4 regions of the Enterobacter sp. UNJFSC 003 genome follow, and region 3 is predicted to be linked to each of the others. Evidence: predicted binding sites of a transcription regulator. Region 3 holds the regulator's gene; each other region holds the start of a gene.
The links. The regulator CRP, encoded in region 3, controls carbon source genes, mostly activating them, when cyclic AMP is high. The targets are predictions, from matches to a motif close to ATGTGANNNNNNTCACAT.

Region 1 (3,137 bases), on a different contig from region 3:
GCTGCTGGCATAAGTGCAGGCAGATATCGCATTGATGGCAGTTACCCTCCTGCCACCAGACGCGTCCGGCCTGAATATTCAGCGCATCGTGCGGGCAGTGGGGCACGCAATCACCGCAGTCGTTGCAACGCCCGATTGTCCACGGGTTGTGACAGGTTTTACAGCGCAGATTACATCCCTGCAGGAACAGCGCCAGGCGGCTGCCCGGCCCGTCCACGCAGGAGAAGGGGATCATCTGACTAACTAAAGCGCATCTGCTGTTCATGGCTTATCACGCGCGGCTGACGTTCAAGAATACGGGTATTGCGCGCGGCCTCCTCGCCGAGCCATGTGGTATGAGTGCGTGAACCGTTTTCGCGGTATTTTTCCAGATCCGACAGGCGCACCATGTAGCCGGTGACGCGCACCAGATCGTTCCCCGCGACGTTGGCAGTAAATTCACGCATACCCGCGTTGAATGCGCCCAGGCAAAGCTGAACCACCGCCTGCGGATTGCGTTTTACCGTTTCATCCAGCGTCAATATGTCGCTTATCCCGGAAGAATAGTGTTTGTGGTGAGGGGCCACGGCTAGCAGGTGGCTTATCGGATCCGGCTCGTCGCCGTAGGGCAGACGCGCGCCCGGCGTCGTCCCGATATCAGAACTGATTCCCGACTGGGCGTGCAGCAGCGCGCGATGCTTCCAGCCGTGTTTTACCGGCGTGTTTTCAACAAACGCCGCGAGCTGTTCGCTGATGCGATAGCCTAGCGCGTTGGCTCGTTTGTCCTTACCGTAGCGACCATCGATACCTTCCTTTTCGCAGAGCGTATTGACCGCTTCTGCCAGACCATACATGCCAAACATGGGCACGAAACGATCGGCATCAATCAGACCCTCTTTCACCAGGAAGCTATTCTCAAAGAAGCCAGAGCGTTCATACAAAAAATCGCAGCGCGCGTTGATGATTTCCATCTGCTGCTGGCAATAGTGGGGCAACGCGCGGGTGAAGAAGTCTTCAAGGGAAATACTGTGTTCGGCAATGGCCTTCAGGTTAAGCCGAACCAGGGTGCTGCCACCGCCAGCAAGCGGCAGAGCGTTGTAACAGCTCACCACGCCATAGCGGCTTTTTGTGAAAATTTTATCATTCAGCGGTCCGTTAGAAATATGCGGTTTGCTGCATTCACAAATATTTTTTGCAACCTCAAGCAGCAAATCATCTGGCGTGATGTCCGGATCGTAAATAAAGGTCAGATTCGGTGCAACCTGCTTCAGCTCTGCATCTGCGCGCAGAATGGCACGCGTCACAGGCGTATCGTTCGGACCAATGTTGGCATGCATAAAAGCGTCTGGCAGCGTTCGGTCGAGATAACGCCAGAAACGTTTTATTCGAATATCGATCTCTTCTTGTGTTAGAATTCTAACATATGGTTGCAGCAACGCATCTAGTTGGCCGAGATACACCGGCATGGATGTGACGGATGGAACATGGTGATAGAGGATGGTTAACAGTGAGAGCGCATCATCAAGATCGTTCGCGCCTTCTAGCTCTAGCCATTCTGAGCCGTTCGCGAGAAATTTGGCGTAATCCGGCAAAACATAACGAGGTTTGTAGGGCGCATGGCCTTCAAACATGTCACAGATAAATCCCTCGTCCAGTGCGGCGCGGGCTGGCGAAGCAAGCGTCGGGTAGGGCAGATTATTTTCCGCCTCCAGCGCCAGAAAATGACGTTTTTGCTCGGGGGTCAATACCGGGCTTGTCACAATCTGCTGGCAACGTTGTTGCAGGGCGTCGGACATTTTCTCTTCCTTTACAGTTCAGCGGATGATGAACAGATTGTAGGAAGACGTCCGGTCAGGGCTTTTGATCCGACAGGGGTTATTGCTGCTTTCGTCAGCAATGAGCAGGATAAAATTTGAAGTTGATCTCATTACAGTAATGCAAATTTGTACGAAGTTTTCATTAACTGTGATGAATGTCGAAGTGTGGATGCGGGTGAATGTTAGAATACTCACAGACCCGCAAGGTAAAATTGATACGGCACTGCCGTTGGAGAATGTTATGACCGATTTAACTGCAAGCAGCCTGCGCGCGTTGAAACTGATGGACCTGACCACCCTGAACGATGACGACACCAATGAGAAAGTCATCGCGCTCTGCCATCAGGCCAAAACGCCAGTGGGTAACACTGCAGCCATCTGTATCTATCCGCGTTTCATCCCGATTGCGCGTAAGACGCTGAACGCGCAGGGCACGCCAGACGTGCGTATTGCAACCGTGACTAACTTCCCGCACGGCAACGACGATATTGACATTGCGCTGGCAGAAACCCGCGCGGCAATTGCTTACGGTGCAGACGAAGTTGACGTGGTATTCCCGTACCGCGCGCTGATCGCCGGCAATGAGCAGGTGGGTTTTGACCTGGTAAAAGCCTGTAAAGACGCCTGTGCTGCGGCAAACGTGCTGCTGAAAGTGATCATTGAAACCGGTGAGCTGAAAGAAGAAGCGCTTATTCGTAAAGCGTCTGAAATCGCTATCAAAGCTGGCGCAGATTTCATCAAAACCTCTACCGGTAAAGTGCCGGTGAACGCTACCCCGGAAAGCGCGCGCATTATGATGGAAGTGATCCGCGATATGGGCGTGTCCAAAACGGTTGGTTTCAAACCTGCGGGCGGCGTACGTACTGCTGAAGACGCGCAGCAGTTCCTGGCGATTGCCGACGAACTGTTCGGCGCTGACTGGGCGGATTCCCGTCACTACCGCTTCGGCGCATCCAGCCTGCTGGCAAGCCTGCTGAAAGCGCTGGGTCATGGTGACGGTAAGAGCGCAAGCAGCTACTAAGGTTTACATTGCCGGGTGACGCGTCGCGATCCCGGCCTATTTTCGGGAGGTTACCGTGTTTCTCGCACAAGAAATTATTCGTAAAAAACGTGATGGTCATGCATTAAGCGACGAAGAGATCCGCTTCTTTATCAATGGCATTCGTGATAATACCGTTTCAGAAGGGCAGATTGCCGCTCTGGCGATGACCATTTTCTTCCACGATATGTCGATGCCTGAGCGCGTGTCGCTGACCATGGCGATGCGAGATTCAGGAACTGTTCTGGACTGGAAGAGCCTCAACCTTAACGGCCCGATTGTGGACAAACATTCCACCGGCG
Region 2 (3,137 bases), on a different contig from region 3:
GCAATAATCCACTGGTGTATAACTCCATCACCGAAAAACGGTTCGATCAGATCCGCTACCGGATGATTAGCCTGCATAAAAAACGCCCTGACCGGGCGGCGCAGCAAATTTTTGGCATCGATGAAGAGCGTTTTATCTGGCATTTCTGTCGGCTACGCTACGTCGATGACGTTCCCGTACAGCTGGAAATTTCCAGCATGCCGGCGGAGGATTTTCCTGACCTTAATCAGCAGGCTATTGAACGGTCCATTCAGCAGTATGTTCTGGGCAAAGGTCTGACGATTTCCCATATGCTGACCACCTACCGCGCCGTGAGCGTGAGCCGAGAGCAGGCTGCATTGCTGGGCTGCAAGAAAGGCAGCCCGGCAATGCATATTACGAATCGCGGTATTCTTGAGGGTGGCCAGGTATTTGAAGTGAGCGATATTATTGATATCAATTACAGCTGCACCTACGTGATTCCCTACAACCGCGACACCCTTACCCGACGTCAGGCTCAGGGAGTATGAAGGGTGCCGTCCGGCAGGCGGCTTTGCGTCCATTCATGTGGGCGATACACCACCGGATGCGCCCGCGCTATCTCTTCATTGAAGCCCACGCCGATCCCGGCCTGCACCGGTGGATAAACAAAGCCCTCTTTGACCTCTGGCGCGCCCGGAAAAATCCGGTCCGTCAGCGCTGAACGCGGAATGAATTCCTGAATAGCCGCGTTATGCAGGTGAATATTTAGATGCGTATTCACCGCCACGCCAATTGGCGTCATATCACCAGGTCCATGCCAGGCCAGACGCACACCGAATGCCTGGCACAGATGCGCCAGCTTGAGCGCCGGGGTTATCCCCCCAATTTGCGATACATGGCAGCGGATAAAGTCGATACGGCGGTTGACGATGAGGTCGTGCCATTCGGCAGGATTATTAAACAGCTCACCCATAGCCAGGGGCACGCAGCTTTGCTGGCGAACCTGCTCCAGCCAGGCGCTTTGCTGCGGCGGCAAGATATCTTCAATAAAATAAGGCTGGTAAGGCTCAAGCTGTTTCGCCAGCTGCGCCGCCTGCTGCGGGAATAAGCGTTCATGAACGTCATGTAAAATATGCAGCTTCCAGCCATATTTCTCGCGCAGCGCGCGGAACATCTCGACGGTATTGCGCATATATTCTTGCTGATCGAACCATGCCCCTGGCGTTGGGTTTTCCGGCGCGTGAAGATCGGACGGCGTGCCGCCGTAGAAGCCGAGCTGACAGCGAATATGACGATAGCCCTGCGCAATGAGCGCATCCACGGAGGCAAACAGCTGAACCAGCGTCTCGCCGCTGGCGTGGCTGTAGGCCGGGATCGCATCACGCGACTTCCCACCAAACAGCTGATACAGCGGCATCCCGGCAAGCTGGCTTTTGATATCCCACAGCGCCATATCGACGCCCGAAATCGCGTTATTCATTATCGGGCCGTTACGCCAGTAGGCGTTAACGTTCATCATTTGCCACAGGTCTTCGATGTTGTTGGCATCGCGGCCCGTCAGCAGCGGCGTTAAATAGTCCTCGACCAGCGTTTTGACCGCCAGCGGCCGCTGCTGGAAGGTGGCACAGCCGTGACCGGTCACGCCCTGCTCCGTCGTAACGCGCACCGTCACCAGATTATGTCTGTCCGGGCGAGTAATAAAACATTCGATATTTTTGATGATCACAGGCGTCACAAATAACTCCTCGGCTGCGCTGCGGGAATAGGCGATGGCAATTATCATCACCCTAAAAATGATGTTGGGTAAACTCTTTTTTTTCGTATTTATTTTGGTCTGCTAATTCCGTTAAAGACAAACAAAAACCAGACCAATTTAACGATGTCATTGTATTACATTGCCAAACAGAGCTTGTTTGTGAGCGACATCAAATTTTATTGGTTTGTTTTGTTTCCTGGCTTTAATTATCCTTCAGGGCAACATTAAAACGACAACAACATCCGGCAGGAGACGTTATGGGGACGCAAGAAGCCATCAATAATATTATTCGTTTGGTAGGCGGTCAGGGGAATATCAATAAAGTCTGGCATTGCATGACGCGGTTACGCTTCGATTTAATTGATGATGATAAAGTGGATCAAACGGAGATCAAAAAGCTGCCGGGCGTACTGGGCGCACAGCTTCAGAGCGACCAGTTTCAGGTCATTATCGGGCCAAAGGTGAACACCTGGTACGAGCAAATGCTTAGCGTACTCGACGATAACGCCCCCTCAGATAATGCGCCAACGAAAGGACGTAAGAGCCTGATTTCGTTGTTTATGGATACGGTGTCCGGCGTATTTGGCCCCATTGTTCCGGCGATTGCGGGTGCCGGGATGATCAAAGGGTTACTGGCGGGGTTAATCGCGCTGAAAGTGGTCTCAGCCAAAAGCGACACGGTGATGATCATCGATCTTATCGCCAGCGGCGTATTTTATTTCCTGCCGTTTTTCCTGGCCGTTTCGGCCGCAAAAATCTTTAAAACCAACGAGTATCTCGCCGCCGCCATCGCGGCGTGTCTTATGTACCCTTCGCTGATTGAGGCGGCCAAAGCCCTGGCGACCCACCAGGAAGGCGCGGCCAGCGCGCTCTGGCTGCTCAATGCTATCCCGGTATCGGTCTTTAACTATTCCGCCAGCGTAATCCCGGTCATTTTCTCGATCCTGGCCCTGAGCTATATCCATCGTTGGGTTGATAGCATTATGCCCGACGTGCTGAAGACCGTATTTACCCCAACGCTAACGCTGTTTATCGGCGCGCTCGCCGCGCTGGTCGTTATTGGTCCCATCGGCATTTGGCTGGGCAAAGGGCTGGCGCTGTTTATTGAAGGGTTATTCAGCATATCTGCAAGTTTTGCAGGATTAGTGGTGGGCGCAATCCGCCCGGTGGCCATTCTGACCGGTATGCACCACGCGATGACACCCATCGCGCTGCAAAACTTTAGCGATCGCGGCTATGACATGTTGATGCCAATGATGTTTATGGCGAACATGGCGATTGCAGGCGCGACGTTTGCTATCTGGCGCTTGAGCAAAGACCGTCAGGAGAAAACCGTAACGCTATCAGCCGCAATATCCGCACTGCTTGGTATTACCGAACCGGCCCTGTTTGGCGTACTGGCCCGCTATAAAAAGGCATT
Region 3 (3,137 bases):
ACGGCTGATCGTTAAACCTTTCCAGTCAGGGAGTTGCTATGTCTGCCAGACATCCGGTTATTGCCGTTACGGGCTCAAGCGGTGCGGGAACCACCACCACCAGCCTCGCCTTTCGCAAGATTTTCGCCCAGCTGAATCTCCGGGCGGCAGAGGTTGAGGGCGACAGCTTTCATCGCTACACGCGCCCTGAAATGGACATGGCCATCCGTAAGGCACGCGATCTGGGTAAACACATCAGCTACTTTGGCCCGGAAGCCAATGACTTCGGCCTGCTGGAACAAACGTTTCGTGAATACGGCCAGAGCGGCAAGGGTCAATCCCGCAAGTATTTGCACACTTACGATGAAGCCGTGCCCTGGAACCAGGTACCCGGCACCTTTACGCCCTGGCAGCCGCTGCCGGAACCCACCGACGTGCTGTTTTACGAAGGGCTGCACGGCGGCGTGGTGACCCCTCAGCACGACGTGGCGCAATATGTGGATCTGCTGGTGGGCGTGGTGCCGATTGTTAACCTTGAGTGGATCCAGAAGCTGACCCGTGACATCAGCGAACGCGGTCACTCGCGCGAGGCGGTGATGGATTCGGTCGTCCGCTCAATGGAAGACTACATTAACTTCCTGACGCCGCAGTTCTCCCGCACCCATATCAACTTCCAGCGCGTCCCCACGGTGGACACCTCCAACCCGTTCGCCGCCAAAACGATACCCTCTCTGGATGAGAGCTTTGTGGTGATTCATTTCCGCAATCTCGAAGGGATCGATTACCCGTGGCTGCTGGCGATGCTGCAGGGCTCGTTTATTTCGCACATGAATACGTTGGTGGTGCCGGGCGGAAAAATGGTGCTGGCGATGGAATTAATCATGACGCCGCTGGTACAGCGGTTGATGGAAGGTAAGCAGATCGCGTGATCCTATTCCCTCTCCCACACGGAGAGGGTTAGGGTGGGGGCATCAGAACGCACGATGCCCCTTCATTAGGCCTCGATCACTTCATACGAATGCGTAATGTTCACCGCTTTCTCCAGCATTAACGCCACCGAACAGTACTTCTCCGCGGACAGATCGACCGCGCGTGATACCGCCGCATCCTTCAGTTCTTTACCGGTAACGATAAAGTGCAGGTTAATGTGGGTGAACAGGCGTGGCGCCTCTTCGCGACGTTCTGACGTGAGCTTAACTTCGCAATCGGTCACATCATGACGACCTTTTTGCAGGATCGAAACGACGTCGATCGCGCTGCATCCCCCCGCCGCCATCAGCACCATTTCCATAGGGCTTGGCGCTTTGTCACCGGAGTTACCATCCATCAAAATCTGGTGTCCTGAAGCGGACTCGCCCAGGAACGTTAAACCTTCAACCCATTTCACACGCGCTTGCATATACATAACTCCGACGTTGCATTTTTGGTGACAGATTACGCGTGCGTTACAATTCTCGCAACGGAAGGCGACCTGCATCATGCTGAAGCGAGACACCAGGAGACACGCGGCAAAAGCTATGCTAAAACACTCTGGATGCTACAGTAATACATTGACGTTACACATGTATGCAGAGGACATCAAACTTTACTGGCTGCGAAACGTTACGACAGCCGACTTCCCAGGGTATGGGTAAGAATTCGATTGCAACCCCAGAGTCCGGATGCATCTTATGGCTCTGGTGACAGCTTATAACAGAGGATAACCGCGCATGGTGCTTGGCAAACCGCAAACAGACCCGACTCTCGAATGGTTCTTGTCTCATTGCCACATTCATAAGTACCCATCGAAGAGCACGCTGATTCACCAGGGTGAAAAAGCGGAAACGTTGTATTACATCGTTAAAGGCTCGGTGGCAGTGCTGATCAAAGATGAAGAAGGGAAAGAGATGATCCTTTCTTATCTGAACCAGGGCGACTTCATCGGTGAACTGGGCCTGTTTGAAGAGGGCCAGGAACGTAGCGCCTGGGTTCGTGCAAAAACTGCATGTGAAGTCGCTGAAATTTCTTATAAGAAATTCCGTCAGCTGATTCAGGTTAACCCTGACATCCTGATGCGTCTTTCTTCGCAGATGGCACGCCGTCTGCAGGTCACGTCAGAGAAAGTGGGTAACCTTGCCTTCCTGGACGTTACCGGTCGCATCGCGCAGACACTGTTAAACCTGGCGAAACAGCCAGACGCCATGACCCACCCGGACGGCATGCAAATTAAAATTACCCGTCAGGAAATCGGTCAGATCGTCGGTTGCTCCCGTGAAACAGTGGGTCGTATCCTGAAAATGCTGGAAGACCAGAACCTGATCTCTGCCCACGGTAAAACTATCGTGGTCTACGGGACCCGTTAATTCCGGTAAAACGGCGTGTCATCGCAAGGTGACACGCCGTTTTTGTCTCTATTCCCCATGTGGCGCAGGCTGATTTATCACCCGGAAGTTAACTACGCACTGCGACAAACGCTGGTGTTGTGCCTTCCTGTGGCCGTAGGTCTGCTCCTCGGACACCTGCAACAGGGTCTGCTGTTTTCCCTCGTGCCCGCCTGCTGCAACATCGCCGGTCTGGACACGCCGCATAAGCGCTTTTTCAAACGCCTGATTATTGGTGGCAGCCTGTTTGCAGGATGTAGCCTCGCCGTGCAGCTGTTGCTTGCCCGGGACATTCCTCTCCCTCTGATATTAACCGTGCTGGCGATGACCCTCGGCGTGACTGCCGAAATCAGCTCGCTGCATGCCCGCCTGCTTCCCGCCTCGCTCATTGCCGCCATCTTCACGCTGAGCCTTGCTGGGAATATGCCGGTATGGGAACCGCTGCTGATCTACGCCCTTGGCACGCTGTGGTACGGGCTGTTTAACTGGTTCTGGTTCTGGATGTGGCGGGAGCAGCCGCTGCGCGAATCCCTGAGCCTGCTCTACGTGCAGCTTGCGGACTATTGCGACGCTAAATATACCCTGCTCACCCAGCATACCGACCCGGAAAAATCGCTACCGCCGCTGCTCGCGCGTCAGCAAAAAGTGGTCGATCTGATCAGCCAGTGCTATCAGCAGCTGCACATGCTCGCCGCCAACCGGAATCATGATTACAAACGGCTACTGCGCACCTTCCAGGTGGGTCTGGATCTGCAGGAGCATATCTCCGTTAGCCTGCATCATCCGCAGGAGGTGCAA
Region 4 (3,137 bases), on a different contig from region 3:
CGAAGGGCATCCACCAGATGACCAATTGGGCGCTCTTTCATGCGCGGCTCGCCGGTCAGGATAATGTTATTACTGCCCAGACACAGGGCTGCCGCCAGAGGGCGCATTGCTGTACCGGCATTACCCAGGAACAGCTCAAGCTCTTCAGCTGCGTGTAGCGCGCCGCCGTTACCGGTGACTTCGCAACGGGTACGATCGTCAGACAACGTGTAATGAACTCCCAACGCTTTCAGCGCATTGAGCATATGGCGCACATCATCGCTGTCCAGCAGGTTAGTGAGGACGGTGGTGCCATTTGCCAGAGCGGCCAGCAGCAGAGCGCGGTTCGAGACACTTTTTGACCCAGGCAGATTAATGGTGCCATCTACCCGCGCAATAGGTTGTAACGTCAGGGATTCCATGAAACGTAAACTCTCAACTCAACATAATAAAAACCCCGCAGCAGCGCTACGGGGGTGAAAGACTGCACAATTAGCCGTGACGACGTTCAAAGTCAATCATGAAATCGGTCAGTGCTTTAACGCCTTCCAGCGGCATGGCGTTGTAAATGGACGCGCGCATACCGCCTACAACGCGGTGCCCTTTCAGCGCGTGCAGGCCTGCAGCAAATGACTCTTCCAGGAACACTTTATCAAGATTACTATCCGCCAGTTGGAACGGGACGTTCATGCGGGAACGGTTGGTTTGCGCTACGTCATTGCGATAGAAATCACTCTTATCAATCACACCGTACAGCAGTTCAGCTTTTTGCTGATTGATCTTGTCCATTTGCGCCACACCGCCTTTTTGCTTCAGCCATTTGAAGACAAGGCCGGAGAGATACCAGGCAAAGGTAGGAGGCGTGTTAAACATGGAGTCGTTATCGTTCAGCACGGTATAATCAAGAATCGACGGGCAGGATTTATGCGCTTTACCCAGCAGGTCTTCGCGCACAATGACGATAGTCAGGCCGGCAGGGCCGATGTTTTTCTGTGCGCCAGCATAAATAACACCGTAACGGCTGACATCCAGCGGCGTGGAAAGAATGGTGGAGGAGAGATCCGCGGTCACTACCACGTTCTCACCAAAGTTTGGCTCTTCGTGAATCGCGATGCCATCAATCGTTTCATTTGGGCAGTAGTGCAGGTACGCAGCGTCGCGTGAAAGCTGCCACTCGCTCATCGGCTTAACGGCGCGCAGACCGTGAACAGTCACTTTTGCGTCGATAACGTTCGGCGTACAGTATTTGTGCGCTTCTTTGATCGCGCTGGCAGCCCAGTAACCTGCATCAACGTAGTCTGCTGTGGTTTTGTCGCCCAGGATGTTCAGCGGGATACCGGCAAATTGACCGCGCCCGCCGCCATGGCAGAACAATACTTTGTAGTTCGAGGGAATGTTCAGCAGATCGCGAAAATCCTTTTCTGCCTCTTCCGCCACCTGAATAAACTCTTTACCACGGTGGCTGATTTCCATCACCGACGTACCCAGACCGTTCCAGTCACACAGATCCTGCTGAGCCTGCTTGAGTACATCCGCCGGTAACATTGCCGGACCTGAACTGAAATTAAAGACTTGAGCCATTTCCCCTCACCACGCTAAAAGCCATAAGTTATAACTGTGGATATCGGTTTTATCATTCAGTGACACGCGCCGCAATGTCTAAAACTTATGACCGGCGAAATGTGTCCGTCGTCACACAATACAATCGACCACCTTGCTGTCACAAAACCGACAAAATGGCTGTCAGGTTATACGTTTTGCCCGGCTAACCTTTGTCCACTCTGGATTTGTACAGCGGGGGCATAATTGATGAGCGCCTGCCTGCATCGCAACCACATGGCTGCATTTTATACAGGCATACTCCTCGGTTTCGGGTACGGTGGTATATCGGTCGATCAGCATATCCGGCAAAATACACAGCCCAGCCTTTACCTCCTCGTCGGGATAGTAGTAGACGCTGATTTGCCCGTTGGTTTCCATTATCGCCAGCCGTACCTGTCCAAGCTGTTCAACGCTGTTAAGGCGTAGCTCCATAAAAAACTCAAACTCCGTCATATTGGCGCTTCGCACGTTCTCCCAGGCCAACTGCCCCTCTTCCACAATCACCACCGGTTTCCCTTCCAGGAGATCTTCCAGCTTTTCGCTTTTCGACATGAGCCACATTACCAGCCGGTACAGCAAAGCCAATGAAACGAAAACAATAAAGACTGGCACCATCGGGACATCGTCATAAAAGGCGACATCCCCCGCGGCGGACCCTAAGGTCAGAATGATCAGCACTTCAAAAAGCGACATTTGCCGCACACCGCGACGCCCGGTAATTTTGAGAAAGAGAAAGACCAGTACGAAGGTATACAGGCTACGCAGCGCTACTTCGCCTAAAAATTCAGGAGGGACTTTATCAAACGCCATCCGCTGGAGATCGAATGCTTTCATTTTTCTATGCCTTAACAGTGAGTTACTGACAGTAAGCATAGCTCAGCCTTTTATTTTCGCCGGAGATAGCACCTGTCACGCAAAACCCGTATCATTGCGCGCTTTACGTACGATAAAAGTGAACGCCATGACTCAAACGTTTATCCCCGGCAAAGACGCCGCTCTGGAAGATTCCATCGCTCGCTTCCAGCAGAAACTGACCGACCTGGGCTTTAATATCGAAGAAGCCTCCTGGCTGAATCCGGTGCCACACGTCTGGTCCGTGCATATTCGCGACAAAGAGTGCGCTCTGTGTTTTACCAACGGTAAAGGCGCGACGAAAAAAGCGGCACTGGCCTCTGCTCTGGGGGAATATTTTGAACGTCTGTCGACCAACTATTTCTTCGCCGACTTCTGGTTGGGTGAAACCATCGCGAACGGCCCCTTCGTTCATTATCCCAATGAAAAGTGGTTCCCGCTGACTGAAGACGACGAGCTGCCGGAAGGGATCCTGGATCCGCGCCTGCGCGCGTTCTACGATCCTGAAAACGAACTGACCGCCAGCATGCTGATCGATCTGCAGTCCGGTAATGAGGATCGCGGTATCTGTGCCCTGCCGTTCACTCGTCAGTCTGATGAGCAGACCGTTTTTATCCCGATGAACATCGTCGGTAACCTGTACGTGTCTAACGGCATGTCTGCCGGTAACACCCGCAATGAAGCGCGCGTTCAGGGTCTGTCTG

Region 1: a site for CRP is predicted at 1,890-1,907, ahead of deoC (deoxyribose-phosphate aldolase). Genes of this name have one in related genera too.
Region 2: a site for CRP is predicted at 1,875-1,892, ahead of V5P19_RS05470 (enolase C-terminal domain-like protein). Genes of this name have one in related genera too.
Region 4: a site for CRP is predicted at 1,660-1,677, ahead of serC (3-phosphoserine/phosphohydroxythreonine transaminase). Genes of this name have one in related genera too.

Annotation. Positions count from the first base shown of each region.
Region 1 is NZ_JBAKHK010000004.1:150,708-153,844, forward strand. It holds gene V5P19_RS12795 (YjjW family glycine radical enzyme activase) at 1-265, opposite strand, end outside; gene V5P19_RS12800 (YjjI family glycine radical enzyme) at 240-1,775, opposite strand; gene deoC (deoxyribose-phosphate aldolase) at 2,038-2,817, shown strand; gene deoA (thymidine phosphorylase) at 2,873-3,137, shown strand, end outside.
Region 2 is NZ_JBAKHK010000001.1:1,174,519-1,177,655, reverse strand. It holds gene V5P19_RS05475 (GntR family transcriptional regulator) at 1-509, shown strand, start outside; gene V5P19_RS05470 (enolase C-terminal domain-like protein) at 497-1,696, opposite strand; gene V5P19_RS05465 (PTS transporter subunit EIIC) at 1,975-3,137, shown strand, end outside.
Region 3 is NZ_JBAKHK010000008.1:163,221-166,357, reverse strand. It holds gene V5P19_RS17810 (YheU family protein) at 1-8, shown strand, start outside; gene V5P19_RS17805 (phosphoribulokinase) at 39-908, shown strand; gene V5P19_RS17800 (OsmC family protein) at 974-1,378, opposite strand; gene crp (cAMP-activated global transcriptional regulator CRP) at 1,689-2,321, shown strand; gene V5P19_RS17790 (YccS/YhfK family putative transporter) at 2,379-3,137, shown strand, end outside.
Region 4 is NZ_JBAKHK010000002.1:636,306-639,442, forward strand. It holds gene aroA (3-phosphoshikimate 1-carboxyvinyltransferase) at 1-401, opposite strand, end outside; gene serC (3-phosphoserine/phosphohydroxythreonine transaminase) at 472-1,560, opposite strand; gene V5P19_RS09190 (DUF421 domain-containing protein) at 1,723-2,415, opposite strand; gene ycaO (30S ribosomal protein S12 methylthiotransferase accessory factor YcaO) at 2,543-3,137, shown strand, end outside.